3 regions of the Pseudomonas sp. ABa2 genome follow, and region 3 is predicted to be linked to each of the others. Evidence: predicted binding sites of a transcription regulator. Region 3 holds the regulator's gene; each other region holds the start of a gene.
The links. The regulator FliA, encoded in region 3, starts transcription of late flagellar genes. The targets are predictions, from matches to a motif close to CTAAAGTTTNNNNNNNNNNNGCCGNTAA.
Positions count from the first base shown of each region.

Region 1: the regulator FliA is predicted to act here: its motif matches at 3,228-3,255, upstream of AC1G9C_RS13805 (methyl-accepting chemotaxis protein).
Region 2: the regulator FliA is predicted to act here: its motif matches at 2,897-2,924, upstream of AC1G9C_RS06455 (flagellar protein MotY).

Region 1 covers NZ_CM155239.1:2,845,874-2,853,090, forward strand. Annotated here, with positions in the region: gene rlmM (23S rRNA (cytidine(2498)-2'-O)-methyltransferase RlmM) at 1-207, opposite strand, end outside; gene acnA (aconitate hydratase AcnA) at 400-3,141, shown strand; gene AC1G9C_RS13805 (methyl-accepting chemotaxis protein) at 3,285-4,850, shown strand; gene AC1G9C_RS13810 (type 1 glutamine amidotransferase) at 5,409-6,116, opposite strand; gene AC1G9C_RS13815 (ribonuclease E inhibitor RraB) at 6,220-6,564, opposite strand; gene AC1G9C_RS13820 (SDR family oxidoreductase) at 6,831-7,217, opposite strand, start outside.
Region 2 covers NZ_CM155239.1:1,343,221-1,350,437, forward strand. Annotated here, with positions in the region: gene AC1G9C_RS06435 (thiolase family protein) at 1-283, shown strand, start outside; gene AC1G9C_RS06440 (bacterioferritin-associated ferredoxin) at 492-710, opposite strand; gene rnt (ribonuclease T) at 1,044-1,718, opposite strand; gene pyrC (dihydroorotase) at 1,715-2,761, opposite strand; gene AC1G9C_RS06455 (flagellar protein MotY) at 2,957-3,904, shown strand; gene AC1G9C_RS06460 (argininosuccinate synthase) at 4,013-5,230, shown strand; gene gloA (lactoylglutathione lyase) at 5,324-5,716, shown strand; gene AC1G9C_RS06470 (PA3496 family putative envelope integrity protein) at 5,778-5,957, opposite strand; gene nth (endonuclease III) at 6,064-6,702, opposite strand; gene AC1G9C_RS06480 (electron transport complex subunit E) at 6,699-7,217, opposite strand, start outside.
Region 3 covers NZ_CM155239.1:1,864,337-1,871,553, reverse strand. Annotated here, with positions in the region: gene AC1G9C_RS09240 (chemotaxis protein CheA) at 1-1,877, opposite strand, end outside; gene AC1G9C_RS09235 (protein phosphatase CheZ) at 1,891-2,679, opposite strand; gene AC1G9C_RS09230 (chemotaxis response regulator CheY) at 2,699-3,073, opposite strand; gene fliA (RNA polymerase sigma factor FliA) at 3,157-3,903, opposite strand; gene fleN (flagellar synthesis regulator FleN) at 3,900-4,730, opposite strand; gene flhF (flagellar biosynthesis GTPase FlhF) at 4,827-6,137, opposite strand; gene flhA (flagellar biosynthesis protein FlhA) at 6,149-7,217, opposite strand, start outside.

The sequences.
Region 1 (7,217 bases), 980 kb from region 3:
CTGGCGCGGGAAGATCAGGCTGTTGAACCGCACGCCGCGCATCAGCCGCGCGCTATCGCCGGCCTCGCTGCAGATGAACTCGGCGCAAGCGCCGCCGGGCTTGGCCTTGGAGTAGCCGGCCACGTCCAGACGCGCGGCCAGCTCGGCGATCTCGGCGCAGACCTCGCCTTCGAAACCGGGGCGGCAATGGAAAAACAGGGTATTCATCGAGACGTCTCCTTGGGCCGCGCATGATACCCGAGGCGGGAACCGCGGACGCGACCTTCCTGTCCAGTGCTAGGCAGATTGCCAGCAGCGAATCCCGAATGAACGCTGGCCAGACCGCTCATAGGCAACTAGCTTGAACGCTCTGCAGTCATCAGAAACGGCCCGACCGTACGGGCCTCAAGGAGAAGTGCAATGCCCTCCCTCGACAGCCTGAACTGCCGCCGCGAACTGAAGATCGGCGACGCCACCTACCACTACTTCAGCCTGCCCGAGGCGGCCCAGCGCCTCGGCAACATCGACCGCCTGCCCAAGTCGCTCAAGGTGCTGCTGGAAAACCTGCTGCGCTGCGAAGACGGCCACACCGTCAGCGCCGCCGACCTGCAGGCCATGGCCGACTGGCTGGACAAGCGCGGCTCCGAGCGGGAGATCCAGTTCCGCCCGGCGCGGGTCTTGATGCAGGACTTCACCGGGGTGCCGGCGGTGGTCGACCTCGCCGCCATGCGCGACGCCATGGCCAAGGCCGGCGGCGACCCGCAGCGGATCAACCCGCTGTCGCCGGTGGACCTGGTCATCGACCACTCGGTGATGGTCGACCGCTACGCCTCCTCCAGCGCCTTCCACGACAACGTCGAGCTGGAAATGCAGCGCAACGGCGAGCGCTACGCCTTCCTGCGCTGGGGCCAGCACGCCTTCGCCAACTTCAGCGTGGTGCCGCCGGGCACCGGCATCTGCCACCAGGTCAACCTGGAATACCTGGCGCGCACCGTATGGACCAAGGAGGAGGACGGCGCCACCCTCGCCTACCCCGATACCCTGGTCGGCACCGACTCGCACACCACCATGATCAACGGCCTCGGCGTGCTCGGCTGGGGCGTCGGCGGCATCGAGGCGGAAGCGGCCATGCTCGGCCAGCCGGTGTCGATGCTGATTCCGGAAGTCATCGGCTTCAAGCTCAGCGGCAGGCTCAAGGAAGGCATCACCGCCACCGACCTGGTGCTCACCGTCACCCAGATGCTGCGCAGCAAGGGCGTGGTGGGCAAGTTCGTCGAATTCTACGGCGACGGCCTGGCCGACCTGCCGCTGGCCGACCGCGCCACCATCGCCAATATGGCCCCGGAATACGGCGCCACCTGCGGCTTCTTCCCGGTCGACGCCATCACCCTCGGCTACCTGCGCCTGTCCGGCCGCCCGGAAGCCACAGTGCAGCTGGTGGAGGCCTACTGCAAGGCCCAGGGCCTGTGGCGCGAGCCCGGCGCCGAGCCGCTGTTCAGCGATAACCTGAGCCTCGATCTGGGCAGCGTCGAAGCCAGCCTGGCCGGGCCGAAGCGCCCGCAGGACCGCGTCGCCCTCGGTCAGGTCGCCCAGGCCTTCAACGATTTCCTCGGCCTGCAGCTCAAGCCCACGGCCAAGGAAGACGGTCGCCTGCTCAACGAAGGGGGGGGCGGCACAGCCGTCGGCGGCGGCCAGCAAAGTGGCGGGGTGGACTATCAGGACGAGGGCCAGACCTATCGCCTGAAGCACGGCGCGGTGGTGATCGCCGCCATCACCTCCTGCACTAACACCTCCAACCCCAGCGTGATGATGGCCGCCGGCCTGCTGGCCAAGAAGGCCGTGGACAAAGGCCTGCAGCGCCAGCCCTGGGTCAAGAGCTCGCTGGCGCCCGGCTCCAAGGTGGTCACCGAGTACTTCAACGCCGCCGGCCTGACGCCCTACCTGGAGAAGCTCGGTTTCGACCTGGTGGGCTATGGCTGCACCACCTGTATCGGCAACTCCGGGCCGCTGCGCGAGCCCATCGAACAGGCCATCACCCAGGCCGACCTGAGCGTCGCCTCGGTGCTGTCCGGCAACCGCAACTTCGAGGGCCGCGTGCACCCGCTGGTGAAGACCAACTGGCTGGCCTCGCCGCCGCTGGTGGTGGCCTACGCCCTGGCCGGCAGCGTGCGCCTCGACCTCAGCCAGGAGCCGCTGGGCACCGGCAAGGACGGCGCGCCGGTGTACCTCAGAGACATCTGGCCGAGCCAGGCGGAGATCGCCGAGGCCATCGCCAAGGTCGATACCGCCATGTTCCGCAAGGAATACGCCGAGGTGTTCGCCGGCGACGCACAGTGGCAGGCCATCGAGGTGCCGCAGGCCGACACCTACGTCTGGCAGGCGGACTCCACCTATATCCAGCACCCGCCGTTCTTCGAGGACATCGCCGGCGATCCGCCGCATATCGGCGATATCCATGAGGCGCGCATCCTCGCCCTGCTCGGCGACTCGGTGACCACCGACCACATCTCGCCGGCCGGCAACATCAAGGCCGACAGCCCGGCCGGGCGCTACCTGCGCGAACAGGGCGTGGCGCCCGCGGACTTCAACTCCTACGGCTCGCGCCGCGGCAACCACGAGGTGATGATGCGCGGCACCTTCGCCAATATCCGCATCAGGAACGAAATGCTCGGTGGCGAGGAAGGCGGCAACACTCTGCATATTCCCAGTGGCGACAAGCTGTCGATCTATGACGCGGCCATGCGCTACCAGGAAGCGGGCACGCCGCTGGTGGTGATCGCCGGCAAGGAGTACGGCACCGGCTCGAGCCGCGACTGGGCGGCCAAAGGTACCAACCTGCTGGGGGTCAAGGCGGTGATCGCCGAGAGCTTCGAGCGCATCCACCGCTCCAACCTGGTGGGCATGGGCGTGCTGCCGCTGCAGTTCAAGCCCGGCTGCGACCGCAAGAGCCTGGGCCTGACCGGCCGCGAGAAGCTCGGCATCCACGGCCTCGACGGCGTCGAACTGCACCCGCATATGCCGCTGTCGCTGGCCATCGTCCGCGAAAACGGCCAGCGCGAGGAGGTCGAACTGCTGTGCCGCATCGACACCCTCAACGAGGTGGAATACTTCAAGGCCGGCGGCATCCTGCATTACGTGCTGCGGCAGATGATCGCCAACTAGAACGAGCGGGCCAGGGACGGCCCGGGTCGCGACGAAAGGGTGACGCCAGGCAGAATCCGTTTACACTGCGCGCCACGGATTTCTCCCTCAACTTCGCCGCCTTGCGGCCGATGCAGAGGGCATAACAACGACGGATACCTGCCATGCGTAATAACCAACCGGTCACTCAGCGCGAGCGCACCTTCCCTGCGCAGCAGCGCCTGATCTCCACCACCGACCTCAAGGGCCAGATCACCTACTGCAACGACGCCTTCGTCGAAATCAGCGGTTTCTCCCGCGAGGAACTGCTGCGCGCGCCGCACAACATCGTGCGCCATCCGGACGTGCCGGCGGCGGTGTTCGAGCACATGTGGAGCACCCTGAAACAGGGCCGGCCGTGGATGGGCATCGTCAAGAACCGTTGCAAGAGCGGCGACCACTACTGGGTCAACGCCTACGTCACGCCGATGACCGAGAACAACCAGGTGGTCGGCTACGAATCGGTGCGGGTCAAACCCAGCTCCGAGCAGGTGCGCCGCGCCGAGGCCCTCTATGCGCGGGTCAATGCCGGCAAGACCGCCATTCCCAAACGCGATGCCTGGCTGCCGGTGATGCAGGCCTGGCTGCCGTTCATCCTGGTCAGCCAGATCGGCTTCCTGATCGGCCACTGGTTCGGCAGCGGCTGGGGCTTCGCCCTCGCCGCCGCACTCTCCATCCCCCTGGGCCTGGCCGGCATCGCCTGGCAGACCCGCGGCATCAAGCGCCTGCTGCGCCTGGCCGAACAGACCACCTCCGACCCGCTGATCGCGCAGATGTACACCGACAGCCGCGGCGCCGAAGCGCGCCTGGAGATGGCCATGCTCAGCCAGGAAGCGCGCCTGAAGACCTGCCTGACGCGCCTGCAGGACACCGCCGAACAGCTCACCCAGCAGGCCCGCGAGGCCGACAAGCTGGCGCACAACAGCTCCGCCGGCCTGGAACGCCAGCGCCAGGAAACCGAACAGGTCGCCACCGCGGTGAACGAAATGGCCGCCACCACCCTGGAAGTGGCCAGCAACGTGGCGCGCACCGCCATCGCCACCCAGGAGGCCAACCGCCTCACCGGCGAAGGCCGCGGCATCGCCGCGGAAACCCGCGAAGCCATCCAGCGCCTGTCGCAATCGGTGGGCGATACCGGCGAAACCGTCACCCGCCTGGCCCAGGACAGCAACGAGATCGGCGGCGTGGTCGACGTGATCAAGGGCATCGCCGACCAGACCAACCTGCTCGCCCTCAACGCCGCCATCGAAGCCGCCCGCGCCGGCGAAATGGGCCGCGGCTTCGCCGTGGTGGCCGACGAGGTTCGTTCCCTGGCCCAGCGCACCGCCGAATCCACCGGCCAGATCCACGCCTTGATCGCCAAGCTGCAGCGCACCGCCGAAGAAGCGGTGATGACCATGGAAATCGGCCGCAAGCAGGCCGACGAAGGCGTCGAGCGCGTGCTCCAGGCCGACCAGGCCTTGGCCGGCATCAGCGACGCGGTGGCCAATATCGCCGACATGGCCAACCAGATCGCCGCCGCCGCCGAGGAACAGAGCGCCGTGGCCGACGAGATCAACCAGAACATCACCACCATCGCCCAACTGGCCGACCAGACCGCAGGCGAAGCGCAAAGCACCGCCAAACTCAGCGAAGCCCTGACCGGCACCGCCCAGGGCCAGTACGCCCTGGTCGAACGCTTCAACCGCTGAAACGCAAAAGGCGCAGCGGGCCAACCGCTGCGCCTTCCTGCCCCGCCACTTCCCGCAGGAGCGAGCTTGCTCGCCTCCCCGCTTCCCGCGCTCACATAAACGCCACTTGCCGGTGTCCCGCCTGCCTGGCGTATAACCGGCCTATCGCTCTGCTCTTTTACCGCCGCCGCTTTTCAAGCCCGTCGTCAGCGCGATCATATTCGTCTATAGAAGCTCTGCGCAGGCCATTTACCGTCACTCCCACGAACGCGGGAGTCTAGGCCCTAAGGAGGTCCTGGATTATTTCCCTTCGGGCCAGCGCAAGCGCTGTTCAGCGATAAAGCTGCTGTCCCGTCTGCGCGGGAATAATCACTGTTTCAGCCTTGCAGGGTGGGCTTTAGCCCACGCTGACCACCGTTGGTGGGCTAAAGCCCACCCTACGGACCTTTGCACCAACTCCCAACACTTAACGCAGACATAGCCAATAAATTCGCGCCTACAACAGCAGGATCGGAGCAGCAACAGGTACAGATGCTTCACCCAGCAGTCCACCGATCCGGTCTACGATAGGGTTCGAACTCAGAGCCCGGCCAGCTTCAGCCAGTGGGCGTAGAAGCCCTCGGCCACCTGGTTCAGCGCCCTTACCTTTTCGCCCAGGTTGTCGCGCATCGCGGCGATGCTCTGCTGGCTGGGTTGGCTGGAGTCGAGCAGGTGGGCCCAGTCGTCGAGCCAGAGCTCGATCAGCTCTTCGGTCATCTCCGGGTGGCCCTGCAGGGCCAGCACCTTGTCGCCCCAAGCGAAGGCCTGGTTGTCGCACCAGCGGCTGCCCAACAGCTGTTGCGCCCCCGCTGGCAGGGCGAAGGTGTCGCCGTGCCACTGGAAGATGCTGAAGTGCTCGGGTAGGTGCGCCAGCCAGGGGCTGTCCGCCGCCTCGCTGCGGCGCTGCATGGCCTGCCAGCCGGCTTCGGTATAGGGCATGCGGCTGATGCCGGCGCCCAGGGCCTTGGCCAGCAGTTGGCCGCCCAGGCAGTGGCCGACGATGGGAATGTCGCGGGCGATAAAGCGCTGCAGCGCCGCGACTTCCTCGGCGATCCAGGGCAGCGGGTCGTTGACGCTCATCGGCCCGCCCATCACCGCGACCGCCCTGGGTCGCTCCAGGTCGTAGCCGCGCAGTTCGCCGAGGTCGGCGCGCAGCACCTCGAAGGCGCAGCCGCGCGCTTGCAGCACCCGCGCCAGGTGAGCGGGCGGGCAATAGTCGATATGGGTGAGGATCAGGATGTCGGCCATGCCGCGCAGTCTGCGCGATGGCCTCGGGCAAGTCGAGACGCGCTGACGGTTGGCGCCATCGACCGGCCGCGCGGGCCGGCCGATGGACTGTCGAGACAATGCCCTAACGGGCAGCGGACGCCTTCACCTCCTGGGTAACGCCCCAGCCGTCCAGCTTGCCGCCCAGGGGCAGGACGATGGACTCCAGGTCATGTTCGAATGCGCCGATACCGGCATGGGTGGCGTACATCACTTTGCTGATCTGCAGGTGCCAGGCGCCGTCCTCGCGGGCGGAAACCTGGGCGTTGAGCGACTCGCCGCGAAAATTCCTGGCTGCCATGCGGGCCCGCTCCTCATCGGGAAAGATGGCGTAGAACTCGATCGGGTGAAACTGGGCGAAGTCGAACCCCCCTTCTTTCATCCGGCGCAGCACCGAGGTGCTGGCGTCTTCGTGGAAGGCTGTGCTCATAAACGACCTCCTCTCAGGCGATGGATGGATTGACCGCTTTCCCATTGCGACCGCCCAACTTCGGCGGTGTCGCGGCACCTTGGCGGCGCCGCCCCGAGAATCAAGCAGACTGCTTGATGTGTCTGTTGACGCACATCGACGACTGCCCGGCAGGACACCAGGCTGAAAACCGTCCCTTGCAGGTTAGCCGCTGGCCGCCGGATTCGCCTGCAACGGAAAGGCCTTGTGACAAAGCCGGCGACCGGCGGCGATTGGCCAGCCCGCAATCAGCTCCGGCTGAGCCAGGCCATGATCGCTCTATTGATCCAGCCCGGGGTGATCTGCCCCAATGCGTAGAGCAGGCGGAACTGCAGGCCCACCGGGCGGTGCACCGCAGCGCCCTGAGCCTGTTGCCAGGCGGCTTCGGCGACCTGTCCGGCCTGCAGACGCACGCCGAGGCGGCGCATCACCGGCGGCGGTTCGCCCTGGCTGGCGACCATCGGCGTGTTGACGAACGGCGGCATCAGGTCGCCGACGCGGATGCCATGGGCGCGCCATTCCAGCTCCAGCGCCTCGGTCAGGCCGCGCACGGCGAACTTGCTGGCCGAGTAGCTGGCCAGCTGCGGCACGCCGTAGACCGCCGAGGCCGAGCCCATGTTGATCACCTGTGCGCC
Region 2 (7,217 bases), 520 kb from region 3:
CAAGGCCAAAGGCCTGACGGTCGACGACATCGACCTGTGGGAGCTCAACGAAGCCTTCGCCTCGCAGTGCCTGTACTGCCGCGACAAGCTGGAGATCGACAACGCCAAGTACAACGTCAACGGCGGCTCCATCTCCATCGGCCACCCCTTCGGCATGACCGGCTCGCGCCAGGTCGGCCATCTGGTGCGCGAGCTGCAGCGCCGCCAGCTGCGCTACGGCATCGTTACCATGTGCGTTGGCGGCGGCATGGGGGCGACGGGGCTGTTCGAGGCTTATCGCTGAGTCCAAGGTTCTTCGCCCCAACGAAAAACCGGATCCTCGATCCGGTTTTTTATTGGCCTGGCGTATGCCGCATGCAATCGGGACGCCTGCCCCGGATTGCATCCGGGTTGCGGGGGCGCGTTTTCAGCGGCCTTGGCGGGCGTACCAGGGATGGCAGGGCATAAAAAAACCGGATCGCCGATCCGGTTTCTTATGCGAGCGGGCTGACTCAGGCGGCGACGAAGCCGGCGGGGTAGGCCAGGGCGGCCTGGCTGCTCTGCACTTCGCCGATGGTTTCGCGGACCACCTGCTTGGCCAGGCAGGCGCACTTGCCGCACTGGCTGGCGATGCCGAGGGTGCTGCGCACTTCACGGTAGCTGCAGCAGCCTTCATAGACCGCGTCGCGGATTTGCGTATCGGTGACACCTTCACAGAGGCAGACGTACATAAGCAAGGCTCGTCTTGGTGGATCTGTTTGATGCGACGGATACTAATGTTAATGAGAATGCTTGTCAAAGAACTCTTGCAAATGCCCGCGCTAGAGACCTGGCTGGCTGACGAACGGTTGCCGTCGTGGCGGCCGCGGCCAGAAAAAATCCGGAAGAGTTGTTGACTGCGCCTGGCGACGGCCGGCAGCAGGCAAAAGGGTCGAGTGGCCGCGGCGGGTGGTGCGCATCACTGGGCTGCAGCCTGCGAGGCCGGGCGGCCAGACGCGATGGGGCATCGGCAAAAAACCGGCGCGAGGCCGGTTTCTGGTGGGGACTGATTGCCGCGCAACGGCTTACTGGTCGAATTCGTCCCAGCCGCCCATTTCCTTCCAGCGGTTGACGATGCCGCAGAACAGCTCGGCGGTCTTCTCGGTGTCGTAGCGCGCCGAGTGCGCCTCCTTGCCGTCGAACTCGATGCCGGCGGTCTGGCAGGCCTTGGCCAGTACGGTCTGGCCGTAGGCGAGGCCGGCCAGGGTGGCGGTGTCGAAGCTGGAGAAGGGGTGGAAGGGGTTGCGCTTGATGCCGCAACGGGCCACCGCGGCGTTGAGGAAACCCAGGTCGAAGCTGCTGTTGTGGCCGACCAGGATGGCGCGCTTGCAGCCGGCCGATTTGATCGACTTGCGCAGGCCCTTGAAGATCTCGCCGAGGGCGTGCTCCTCGCTCACCGCCATACGCAGCGGGTGATCCAGCTTGATCCCGGTGAACTCCAGCGCCGCCGCCTCGATATTGGCGCCTTCGAAGGGCTCGATGCGGAAGAAGTGGGTGTGATCCGGGTAGAGGAAGCCGCTCTCGTCCATGGCGATGGTGGTTGCGGCGATCTCCAGCAGGGCGTCGGTGGCGCAGTTGAAACCGCCGGTCTCGACGTCGACCACCACCGGCAGGTAGCCGCGAAAGCGCGCCGCCATGGGCGTGCGCGGGCCGGACGGCAGGCTGGGATCGAGTTCGTCGTCGTAATGCTCTTCGCTCACGCCTGGCCCTCCAGCAGCTTCCAGCGCAGGGTTTCGCCGGCGCGCAGGGGGATCACCGTCTGCTCGCCCAGCGGCAGGCTGGCCGGGGCTGTCCAGTCCTGGCGCACCAGGGTGATCGAGTCGCTGTTGCGTGGCAGGCCGTAGAAGTCCGGACCGTGGCAGCTGGCGAAGCCTTCCAGCTTGTCCAGCGCACCGCGCTGCTCGAAGGCCTCGGCATACAGCTCGATGGCGGCATAGGCGGTGTAGCAGCCGGCGCAGCCGCAGGCGGCTTCCTTGGCGTGCTTGGCGTGCGGCGCCGAGTCGGTGCCGAGGAAGAACTTGCGGCTGCCGCTCACGGCGGCGTCGAGCAGGGCTTCCTGATGCACGTTGCGCTTGAGGATCGGCAGGCAATAGAAGTGCGGGCGGATGCCGCCGACCAGCATGTGGTTGCGGTTGTACAGCAGGTGATGGGCGGTGATGGTGGCGCCGACGTTGGCCGGCGCGGCCTCGACGAACTGCACCGCGTCGCGGGTGGTGATGTGCTCGAACACCACTTTCAGCGTGGGGAAGCGCTCGACCACACGGCTCAGGTGCTCATCGATAAAGGCCTTCTCGCGGTCGAACACGTCGATCTCGGCGCGGGTCACCTCGCCGTGCACCAGCAGCGGCATGCCCACCTCGGCCATGGCTTCCAGCACCGGGAAGATCTTGTCGATGCTGGTCACGCCCGAATCGGAGTTGGTGGTGGCGCCGGCCGGGTACAGCTTGGCGGCGTGGACGAAGCCGGCGGCCTTGGCCTGGCGCACGTCCTCGGGGCTGGTGTTGTCGGTGAGGTAGAGCACCATCAGCGGCTCGAAGCGGCTGGCGGCCGGGCGCGCGGCCAGGATGCGCTGGCGGTAGGCGTCGGCCTCGGCGGCGTTGCGTACCGGCGGCACCAGGTTGGGCATGATGATGGCGCGGGCGAAGGTGCGCGCGACGTCGCCGACGGTGTGCGGCAGCACCGCGCCATCGCGCAGGTGAATGTGCCAGTCATCGGGACGCAGGAGAGTCAGGCGGTCGGACATGGGGGCTTCCAGGCGGGTAAAACGTGAGCGGAATGCTACCGGAAACCGCCGGAAAATGCGCTGTGGGCGGGACGGACGACGTCGCGCCGGCGGATTTTGCGTGCCGACACGAGCGGTGCGCGAAGCAATTCGCCCCTACAGTTTTTCGCCAAGGCACCGATACCTAGGGAGAACCGTGTATTCGTGGAGCCCGTCGTGCGCCAGCCCCGTCTTGTCCTTCCCTGTCTGCTGGCCGGCCTGGCCCTGAGCCTGCCGGCGCACGCCGTCAGCTTTCAGACCCGCCTGGAACAGGTGGAATGGAAGGTCGAGGGCGATCAGTTCGAGTGCCGCCTGAGCCAGCCGATCAGTCAGTTCGGCAGCGGCGAGTTCGTGCGCCGTGCCGGCGAGCAGGTGACCTTCCGCCTCAAGGCGCGTGAACGCTGGCTCGGCGCCGGCTCGGCGACCCTGCTGGCGGCGGCAGCGCCCTGGCAACCGGGGCGCGGCGACATCCACCTGGGCGTGGTCAGCGTCGGCAACGGCGAGGTACCGTTCAATAGCTCCCATGAGCAGGGCGCGCGGCTGCTCACCGGTCTGCTGGAAGGGCGCAGCCCGCTGGTGCGCCACCGCACCCTCAACGGCGGCGATAGCCTCGAGGTGCGCCTGCTGCCGGTGAAGTTCCACAAGGCCTACGAAGACTACCAGGCCTGCACGGCCAAGCTGCTGCCGGTCAACTTCGAGCAGATCCGCCAGGCGCAGATAGGCTTTCCCGGCGGCGGTGTCGAGCTGGACGGCATGGCCCGCGCCAAGCTGGACATCGTGCTCGACTTCATCAAGGCCGACCCCAGCATCAACAGCTTCCAGATCGACGGTCACGCCGACAACAGCGGCAACCGCCTGACCAACCGCGACCTGTCGCGCCGCCGCGCCCTGGCGGTGCAGGAGTACCTGGTGGCCGGCGGTGTGCCGGTGGAGCAGATCACCCTGCGTTTTCATGGCGAGCGCTACCCGCTGGCACCCAACAACAGCGAGGCCAACCGCGCCAAGAACCGCCGCGCCACCCTGCGCCTGGAGCGCCTGCCGCCGGCCGAGGTCGCGCCACCGAGCACGACGCCTGACGCTGCGCCGAGCGCCCCGGCCGATCCGGCCGGCAGCACGCCGTCCTGAGGCGAAAAACGGCGTCGCTTCGTCGTCACAAGCTGTCGCGCCCCTGTAAATTGGCCCGCAGGGTCAGTAGAATCACGGGTTTTACCGTACAACCCGTGGAGTGATGGCATGGCGGACGTCAAAAAGGTAGTTCTGGCCTATTCCGGTGGCCTGGACACCTCGGTGATCCTCAAGTGGCTGCAAGATACCTACAACTGTGAAGTGGTGACCTTCACCGCCGACCTCGGCCAGGGCGAGGAGGTCGAGCCGGCCCGTGCCAAGGCCCAGGCGATGGGCGTCAAGGAAATCTACATCGACGACCTGCGCGAAGAGTTCGTCCGCGATTTCGTCTACCCCATGTTCCGCGCCAACACCATCTACGAAGGCGAGTACCTGCTGGGTACCTCCATCGCTCGTCCGCTGATCGCCAAGCGCCTGATCGAGATCGCCAACGAGACTGGCGCCGACGCCATCTCCCACGGCGCCACCGGCAAGGGCAACGACCAGGTGCGCTTCGAGCTGGGCGCCTACGCACTGAAGCCGGGCGTGAAGGTCATCGCCCCCTGGCGCGAGTGGGACCTGCTGTCGCGCGAGAAGCTGATGGACTACGCCGAGAAGCACGCCATCCCGATCGAGCGCCACGGCAAGAAGAAGTCGCCGTACTCCATGGACGCCAACCTGCTGCACATCTCCTACGAGGGCGGCGTGCTGGAAGACACCTGGACCGAGCACGAAGAAGACATGTGGAAATGGACTGTCTCGCCTGAGGCAGCTCCGGACGCACCGACCTATATCGAGCTGACCTACCAGGCCGGTGACATCGTCGCCATCGACGGCAAGGCCATGACGCCGGCTCAGGTGCTGGCCGAGCTGAACCGCATTGGCGGCGCCAACGGCATCGGCCGTCTGGACATCGTGGAAAACCGCTATGTCGGCATGAAGTCGCGCGGCTGCTACGAGACGCCCGGCGGCACCATCATGCTGCGCGCCCACCGCGCCATCGAGTCGATCACCCTCGACCGTGAAGTGGCCCACCTGAAAGACGAGCTGATGCCGAAATACGCCAGCCTGATCTACAACGGTTTCTGGTGGAGCCCGGAGCGTCTGATGCTGCAGCAGATGATCGACGCCTCCCAGGCCAACGTGAACGGCGTGGTGCGCCTGAAACTGTACAAGGGCAACGTCATCGTCACCGGGCGCAAGTCCGACGACTCGCTTTTCGACGCCAATATCGCCACCTTCGAAGAAGATGGCGGCGCCTACAACCAGCAGGACGCGGCCGGCTTCATCAAGCTCAACGCCCTGCGCATGCGCATCGCCGCCGGCAAGGGCCGCAAGCTGATCTGATAGACTGCTTGCACCGTGTCAGAGGAACCCCGGCCACGAGCCGGGGTTTCTTTTTAGAGCCGAGATCACGGCCAATCGCTGAGGAGAAACCTGATGAGACTGCTGCATACCATGCTGCGCGTCGGCGACCTGGACAAATCCATCGCCTTCTACACCGAAGTGCTGGGCATGACCCTGCTGCGCCGCAAGGACTACCCGGACGGCGAGTTCACCCTGGCCTTCGTCGGTTACGGCGACGAGGCGCACAACAGCGTGATCGAACTGACCCACAATTGGGGCGTGGACAGCTACGAGCTGGGCACCGGCTACGGCCATATCGCCCTGGAAGTGGCCGACGTCTACAAGGCCTGCGAGGACATCCGCTCGCGCGGCGGCAAGATCACCCGCGAACCGGGGCCGATGAAGCACGGTTCGAGCATCCTGGCTTTCGTGGAAGATCCGGACGGCTACAAGATCGAGCTGCTGTCGCCGTCGCGCAAGGACTGAGGTTATCGCCGCCACGAAAAAGCCCCGCATTGTGCGGGGCTTTTTTTATCCGACTCGACCTTCAGATGTCGAAGTCGTACTCGGCCAGCTGCTTGTGCAGGCGTCGCTCTTCGAGGAAGTTGTCGATGATGCGGCGCTTGGTCAGGTTGGTCTTGGCGACTTCCACCGCAGGCTCGGCATCGTCCGATTCTTCCGCGACAAAGTCTTCGTCCAGTTCGAGGTCTTCTTTGTCAGTGCTCATATGTTCCACTCCAGGCTCCGGGGCCATTTGCGCACCTTATAGCGGCAAAAATAGAGCGGGTAAAAAAGATTTTTTCAATCGGATGATCGCCCAGATCAATGGTCGATCAATCGTCCGAGGTCTTCGCCTTGTACTCGCACAGATCCTCGATGCGGCAGGCGCCGCAGCGCGGTTTGCGCGCGGTGCAGACGTAACGGCCATGCAGGATCAGCCAGTGGTGGGCGTCGAGCAGATAGTCCTTGGGCACGAACTTGAGCAGCTTCTTCTCCACCTCCAGCACGTTCTTGCCGGGGGCGATGCCGGTGCGGTTGCTGACCCGGAAGATATGGGTGTCCACCGCCATGGCCAGCTGGCGGAAGGCGGTGTTGAGCACCACGTTGGCGGTCTTGCGGCCGACGCCCGGCAGGGCTTCGAGGTCCTCGCGGTTGTCCGGCACCTGGCTGCCGTGTTTCTCGATGAGGATGCGGCAGGCCGCGATGACGTTCTTCGCCTTGCTGTTGTACAGGCCGATGGTCTTGATGTACTCGCTAAGCCCTTCGACGCCCAGGGCATGGATGGCCTCCGGGGTGTTGGCGACCGGGAACAGCTTGGCGGTGGCCTTGTTGACGCTGACGTCTGTGGCCTGGGCCGACAGGGTGACGGCTACCAGCAGCTCGAAGGGCGTGCTGTAGGCCAGCTCGGTCTTCGGCTCCGGGTTGTCCTCGTGCAGACGGCGGAAGATTTCCAGGCGTTTGGCGGCGTTCACTCGATCACTCCGGTCACTCGCACGCGACGGCTTGGCGCGGGCGCCTCGGGGGCGGCGGCCTTGGCCCGCTCGGCCAATACCTGGTCGATGCGGTTCTTGCCGGCGATCAGCAGGCCGAGGACGATAAAGGCGCCCGGCGGCAGGATGGCCAGGAGAAAACCCTTGTAGTCGCTGACCAGGGTGATCTGCCAGTCGGCCGCAACCGGGCCGAACAGCAGGTGCATATTGGCCAGCAGGGCGCCGGTGCCGAGCAGCTCGCGGGCGGCACCGATCAGCACCAGCACCGCGCCGAAGCCCAGGCCCATCATCAGGCCGTCGTAGGCGGCGCGCGGCGGGGCGTTCTTCGCCGCGAAGCCGTCGGCGCGGCCGAGGATCACGCAGTTGGTGGTGATCAGCGGGATGAAGATGCCGAGGATCTGGTACAGCTCGTAGGTGAAGGCCTGCATCAGCAGCTCGATGCAGGTGGTCAGCGCGGCGATGATCATGACGAAGGCGGGCAGGCGCACGGCGGTGTT
Region 3 (7,217 bases):
ACCTCCTGGCCGTCGACCACGTTGGTGCGCGACAGGTCGAGGTGGAAGATCTCGTTGACGTTGACCAGCGGGAAGGCGAAGGCCTGGTTCTCCAGCATCACCATCAAGGTCGGCATGATCGCCAGGGTCAGCGGCACCTTGATGATGATCTTCGAGCCCGCCCCCTTCTGCGAGAACACGTTGACCGTGCCGTTGAGCTGGGAAATCTTGGTCTTGACCACGTCCATGCCGACGCCGCGGCCGGACACGTCGGAAATCTCGGTCTTGGTCGAGAAACCCGGGGCGAAGATCAGGTTGTAGCACTCGAACTCGTTCAGGCGGTCGGCTGCATCCTTGTCCAGCAGCCCCTTCTCCACCGCCTTGGCGCGCAGCACGTCGGCGTCCATGCCCTTGCCGTCGTCGGTGATCGACAAGAGGATGTGGTCGCCCTCCTGCTCGGCGGACAGCACCACCCGCCCGCCTCGCGGCTTGCCGGCCTTCTCGCGTTCCTCCGGGGTCTCCACGCCGTGATCGACGGCGTTGCGCACCAGGTGCACCAGCGGGTCGGCCAGGGCCTCGACCAGGTTCTTGTCGAGGTCGGTTTCCTCGCCCACCAGCTCGAGGTTGATTTCCTTCTTCAGGTTGCGCGCCAGGTCGCGCACCAGGCGCGGGAAGCGACCGAAGACCTTCTTGATCGGCTGCATGCGGGTCTTCATCACCGCGGTCTGCAGGTCGGCGGTGACCACGTCGAGGTTGGACACCGCCTTGGACATGGCCTCGTCGCCGCTGTTGAGGCCCAGGCGCACCAGGCGGTTACGCACCAGCACCAGCTCGCCGACCATGTTCATGATCTCGTCCAGGCGCGCGGTATCGACCCGCACCGTGGTTTCCGCCTCGCTGGCCGCCGGCGCCTTGTCTGCCGCGGGCGCCGGAGCTGCAGGCGGACGGGGTGCGGCCGGTTCGGCCTTGGCCGCCGGCTTCGCCGCAGCCGGCTTGGCTGGGGCAACCGGGGCAGCCGGCTTGACGACCGGAGCGGCAGCGGTCTCGCTGGGCGGGACGAACTTGCCTTTGCCGTGCAACTGGTCGAGCAGGGATTCGAATTCGTCGTCGGTGATCTCGTCGCTGCTCGCCGCCGCCACCGGGACGGCCGGCGCTGGCGCTTCGACCGCACCGGCGAACTGGCCCTTGCCGTGCAACTGGTCGAGCAACGCCTCGAATTCGTCGTCGGTGATTTCGTCGCCGGCCGGCGCCGCGACGGCCGCGACCGCCACGGCCGCGCCGACGGAGCTCTCAGCCGCCGCGGAGAACTGGCCCTTGCCGTGCAGCTGGTCGAGCAGAGATTCGAATTCGTCGTCGGTGATCTCGTCGCTGGCCGCCACGCTGTCGCCGGCCGGCGCTTCGCCGAGGGCATCGAGCAGCTGCTCGAACTCGCTGTCGGTGATGTCGCCGGAGGCGGCGGCTTCGGACTTCGGCGCGGCAGCCGGCGCCACGGCGGCGGGCTCGGCACCAGCCGGCTCGGCCAGCCGCGACAGCGCCGCCAGCAGCTCGGCCGACGCCGGGGTCGGCTCGCTGCGCTCGCGCACCTGGCCGAACATGCCGTTGACCGCATCCAGGGCTTCGAGCACCACGTCCATCAGCTCGGCGTCGACGCGTCGCTCACCCTTGCGCAGGATGTCGAAGACGTTCTCGGCGATATGACAGCACTCCACCAGCTCGTTGAGCTGGAGGAATCCAGCCCCGCCCTTGACGGTATGGAAACCGCGGAAAATGGCGTTGAGCAGGTTCATGTCGTCCGGGCGGCTTTCCAGCTCGACCAACTGTTCGGACAACTGTTCGAGGATCTCGCCGGCCTCTACCAGGAAGTCCTGGAGGATTTCTTCATCGGCGCCGAAGCTCATAGGGGGGAACTCCTTAGAATCCTAGACTGGACAGCAGGTCGTCGACATCGTCCTGACTGGAGGCGACGTCATCACGCTTATCGGCATGAATCTGCGGACCTTCACCCCGAGATGGCTCTTTTAATTTTTCCTGTTCGGCGCGCAGCTGCTCATGGTCGTGCTGAATGCCGGCGAAACGGTCGACCTGACTGGCCATCAGCACCAGTTTGAGCAGGTTGCTTTCCACCTCGGTGACCAACTGGGTGACGCGCTTGATCACCTGCCCGGTGAGGTCCTGGTAGTCCTGCGCCAGCAGAATGTCGTTGAGGTGGCCGGACAGCTTGCTGCTGTCGCGCTCGCTGCGGGCGAGGAACAGCTCGATACGCTTGGCCAGCTCACGAAAGCCCTCGGCGCCCATCTCCCGGCGCATGAAGCGGCCCCATTCGGCGCTCAGGCTCTGCGCTTCGTCGCTGAGGTCGTTGACCAGCGGTGCGCTCTGCTCGACCAGGTCCATGGTGCGATTGGCCGCCTTCTCGGTCATGGTGACCACGTAATTCAGGCGTTCGGTGGCATCGGCAATCTGCGACAGCTCCTGGGCATGCGGCATGCGCGGATCGAGCTGGAAGTTGACGATGGCGTTGTGCAGCTCGCGGGTCAGCTTGCCGACCTCGTGGTACAGGCCGCGGTCGCGGACCTTGTTGAGCTCGTTGATCAGTTGTACCGCGGCGCCGAAGTTGCCTTTTTCCAGGCTGTCGACCAACTCGCGGGCGTTGCTTTTCAGGGTCGACTCGAGGTCGCCCAAGATGGAGTCATCGTGTTCCATAGCACCCTCGCGGCCGACATCAGCCGTTGACCCGCTCGAAGATCTTCTCGATCTTTTCCTTCAGCACCTGGGCGGTGAAGGGTTTGACCACATAGCCGTTCACGCCGGCCTGGGCCGCCTCGATGATCTGATCGCGCTTGGCCTCGGCGGTGACCATCAGCACCGGCAGGTGCTTGAGGCGCTCGTCGGCGCGCACCGCACGCAGCAGGTCGATGCCGGTCATGCCGGGCATGTTCCAGTCGGTCACCAGGAAGTCGAAACTGCCGCTCTGCAGCATGGGCAGCGCCGAGGTGCCATCGTCGGCCTCTGCGGTGTTGGTGAAACCCAAATCACGCAAGAGGTTCTTGATGATCCGTCGCATCGTCGAGAAATCGTCAACGATGAGGATTTTCATGTTCTTGTCCAAGTCGACCTCCGTACAGTCCCAAACGTATTGCGCTCGGCAATACGCCCTTTAATCGTGAAACCGGCCAGCCCTCAGCTGGCGCGCCACTCGCCCAGGCGCGCGCGCAGACGCGCGGCGCATTGGCTGTGCAACTGGCTGACGCGCGACTCGCTGACCCCCAGCACTTCGCCGATTTCCTTCAAGTTCAGTTCTTCATCGTAATACAGCGCCAGCACCAGGCGTTCGCGCTCCGGCAGCCCGGCGATGGCCTCGGCCAGGGCCGCCTGGAAGCGTTCGTCTTCGAGGTCCCGCGAAGGTTCGAGGTGGGTGTGCCCGGCGTCTTCGTGCAGCCCGCCGTGCTCGCCGTCCTGCAACAGGTCGTCGAAACTGAACAGGCGGCTGCCCAAAGTGTCGCCAAGGATGCCGTAGTAATCTTCCAGACTCAATTGGAGTTCGGCCGCAACCTCCTGATCTTTAGCGTCGCGCCCGGTTCTCGCTTCCACGACGCGGATCGCGTCGCTGACCATGCGGCTGTTGCGGTGCACCGAACGGGGCGCCCAGTCGCCCTTGCGCACTTCGTCGAGCATGGAGCCGCGGATGCGGATGCCGGCGAAGGTTTCGAAGCTGGCACCCTTGCTGGAGTCGTATTTACGCGAGGCCTCGAGCAGGCCGATCATGCCGGCCTGGATCAGGTCGTCGACCTGCACGCTGGCCGGCAGACGGGCCAGCAGGTGATAGGCGATACGTTTGACCAGAGGCGCATAGCGCTCGATCAACTGGTGCTGCGAATCCTGCGCCTGCGCCTTGTTGTACATACGAAGTCCAGAAGCTGCTGTCATACGGCGCTGTCTGCCGTCGGTTGCTGCACCAGACGTTCGACGAAAAACTCCAGATGGCCGCGGGGGTTGGCCGGCAGCGGCCAGGTATCGACCTTCTGGGCTATCGCCTTGAACGCCAGGGCGCACTTGGATCGTGGGAAGGCTTCGTAGACGGCGCGCTGCTTCTGCACGGCCTTGCGCACGCACTCGTCGTAGGGCACGGCGCCGACGTACTGCAGGGCGACGTCGAGGAAGCGATCGGTCACCTTGGTCAGCTTAGCAAAGAGGTTGCGCCCTTCCTGCGGGCTGTGGGCCATGTTGGCCAGCACGCGGAAGCGGCTGATGCCGTGGTCGCGGTTGAGCAGCTTGATCAGCGCGTAGGCATCGGTGATCGAGGTCGGCTCGTCGCACACCACCACCAGGATCTCCTGGGCGGCGCGGACGAAGCTGACCACCGCATCGCCGATGCCAGCGGCGGTGTCGATCACCAGCACGTCGAGATTCTCGCTGATCTCGCTGAACGCCTGGATCAGCCCCGCGTGCTGCATCGGCGAGAGGTTGACCATACTCTGCGTGCCGGACGCCGCCGGCACGATGCGGATGCCGCCCGGCCCCTGCAGCAGCACGTCGCGCAGGTCGCACTCGCCGCTGATCACATCGGCCAGGGTGCGCTTGGGCGCCAGCCCCAGCAGAACGTCGACGTTGGCCAGGCCGAGGTCGGCGTCCATCAGCATCACCCGCCGACCGAGATCGGCCAGGGCCATGGACAGATTCACCGACACATTGGTCTTGCCGACGCCACCCTTGCCGCCGGTCACCGCGATCACCTGTACGGGATGCATACCCATGTTTTCTACACACCTTGTCTAACTTCGACTTGGCCATCCGGCCGTTCACTCCGGCGACGGTGTCGCCCGAGGGTGCAACATTCTCTTCTCGCTGCCTCAGCCGGCGCGTCGCGCCGGGCTCTGGTAGAGCCCGGCGAACAGCTGCGCCATGGCGTCCTCGCTCGGCTCCTCGGCGGCCTGCAGGCCCACCGCGCGGCTGACCAGCTGGTGGCTGCGCGGCACCTGCAGATCGTCCGGAATCCGCGGGCCGTCGGCGACATAGGCTACCGGCAGATGCTGGCTTATAGCCAGGCCTAAAGCCTCGCCCAGGCTGGCGGCTTCGTCCAGCTTGGTCAGTATGCAGCCTGCCAGGCCGCAGCGCTTGTAACTATGGTAGGCGGCCTTGAGCACTTGGCTCTGGCTGGTGGCCGCCAGGACCAGGTAATTCTTCGCCTGCAGGCCGCGCGCCGCCAGGCTCTCCAGCTGCAGGCGCAGCGCCGGGTCGTTGCCCGGCAGACCTGCGGTGTCGATCAGTACCACGCGTTTCTTCGCCAGTGGCGCCAGGGCCTGCAGCAGCGACTGGCCGGGGTCGACCTGGGTCACCGACACGCCGAGGATGCGGCCCAGGGTCTTGAGCTGCTCCTGCGCGCCGATGCGATAGCTGTCCATGCTGACCAGGGCGACCTGCTGCGCGCCGTGCTTAAGCACGTAACGGGCCGCCAGCTTGGCCAGGGTGGTGGTCTTGCCCATGCCGGCGGGGCCGACCAGGGCGATCACCCCACCCTCTTCCAGCGGCTCGATTTTCGGCGTCTTGATCGCGTGGGCCAGGTAGGCCAGCAGCATGCGCCAGGCCTGGCGCGGCTCGGCGACGTCGGCGACCTTGTTCAGCAGCGCCTGCGACAGCTCGGCAGACAGGCCCATGCGCTGCAGCCGGCGCCAGAGGTTGGCCTGTTGCGGGCGGCGGGTCTGCAGCTGGCCCCAGGCGATGGAGCCGAGCTGCATTTCGATCAGTTCGCGCAGGCCGTGCAGTTCGAAGCGCATGGCGTCCAGCGCGCGCGGATCGACCGCAGGCTGCACCGGTGCAGGCTCGGCCGGGCGCTGCGGCTTGACCGGGGTGGCCGGCAATTCCGGCGCCACCAGCGACTCGTTGGCGAACAGCTGGCGATCCTTGCCGGCGTCCTGCTCGGCACGGGTAGCCAGTTCGGCCTGGGCGCTGGCGATGCGCGCCTGGGTCTTGCGCAGCTCGGCTTCCAGGGCCGGGTTCGGCCGTACCGGCGCCGGCGTCACCTGGTAATCCAGCGCAGCGGTCAGCTCGACGCCGCCGGCCACCCGGCGATTGCCGATGATCGCGGCATCGGCGCCCAGCTCGTCTCGCACCAGTTTCATGGCGGCCCGCATATCGGCGGCGAAGAAGCGTTTGACCTGCATGACCCTTTACCTCAGTTCTGGCCCACAGTGGCGACTATGGTGACCTGCTTGTTGTCCGGAATTTCCTGGTAGGCCAGCACGTGCATGCTGGAGACCGCCAACCGCGCGAAGCGCGACAACATCGCCCGAATCGGCCCGGCCACCAGCAGGATCACCGGCTTGCCGAGCATTTCCTGGCGCTGCGCTGCTTCCACCAGGGAACGCTGCAGCTTCTCGGCCATGCCCGGTTCGAGGAGGATGCCATCCTCGCTGCCCTGACCGGCCTTCTGCAGGCTATTGAGCAATATCTGTTCCAACCTGGGCTCGAGAGTGATCACAGGCAGCTCCGGCTCTAGTCCCACGATGCTTTGCACGATGGCGCGGGCCAGCGACACACGAACGGCGGCGACCATCGCGGCGGGATCTTGACTCTTCGGCGCGACGTTGGCGATCGCCTCGGCGATGGTGCGGATGTCGCGCACCGGCACCTGCTCCTGCAGCAGCGCCTGCAGCACCTTGAGCAGGGTCGACAGCGACACCAGCCCCGGCACCAGTTCCTCGGCCAGCTTCGGCGAGCTCTTGGCCAGCAGCTGCATGAGTTGCTGCACTTCCTCGTGCCCCAGCAGCTCATGGGCGTGCTTGTGCAGTATCTGGTTGAGGTGGGTGGCGACCACGGTGCTGGCGTCGACCACGGTATAGCCCAGCGACTGCGCCTGGTCGCGCTGGCTGGGGTCGATCCACACCGCCTCCAGGCCGAACGCCGGATCCTTGGCGGCGATGCCGTTGAGCGGGCCGAACACCTGGCCGGGGTTGATCGCCAGCTCGCGGTCCGGGTAGACCTCGGCCTCGGCCACGCTGACGCCCATCAGGGTCAAGCGGTAGGCGTTGGGCGCCAGGTCGAGGTTGTCGCGGATATGCACCGAGGGCATGAGAAAGCCCATCTCCTGCGAGAGCTTCTTGCGCACCCCCTTGATCCGCGCCAGCAGCTGCCCCCCCTGGTTGCGATCGACCAGCGGAATCAGCCGGTAGCCGACCTCCAGGCCGACCATGTCCACCGGAGTGACGTCGTCCCAGCCCAGCTCCTTGACCTCCTGCGCCTTC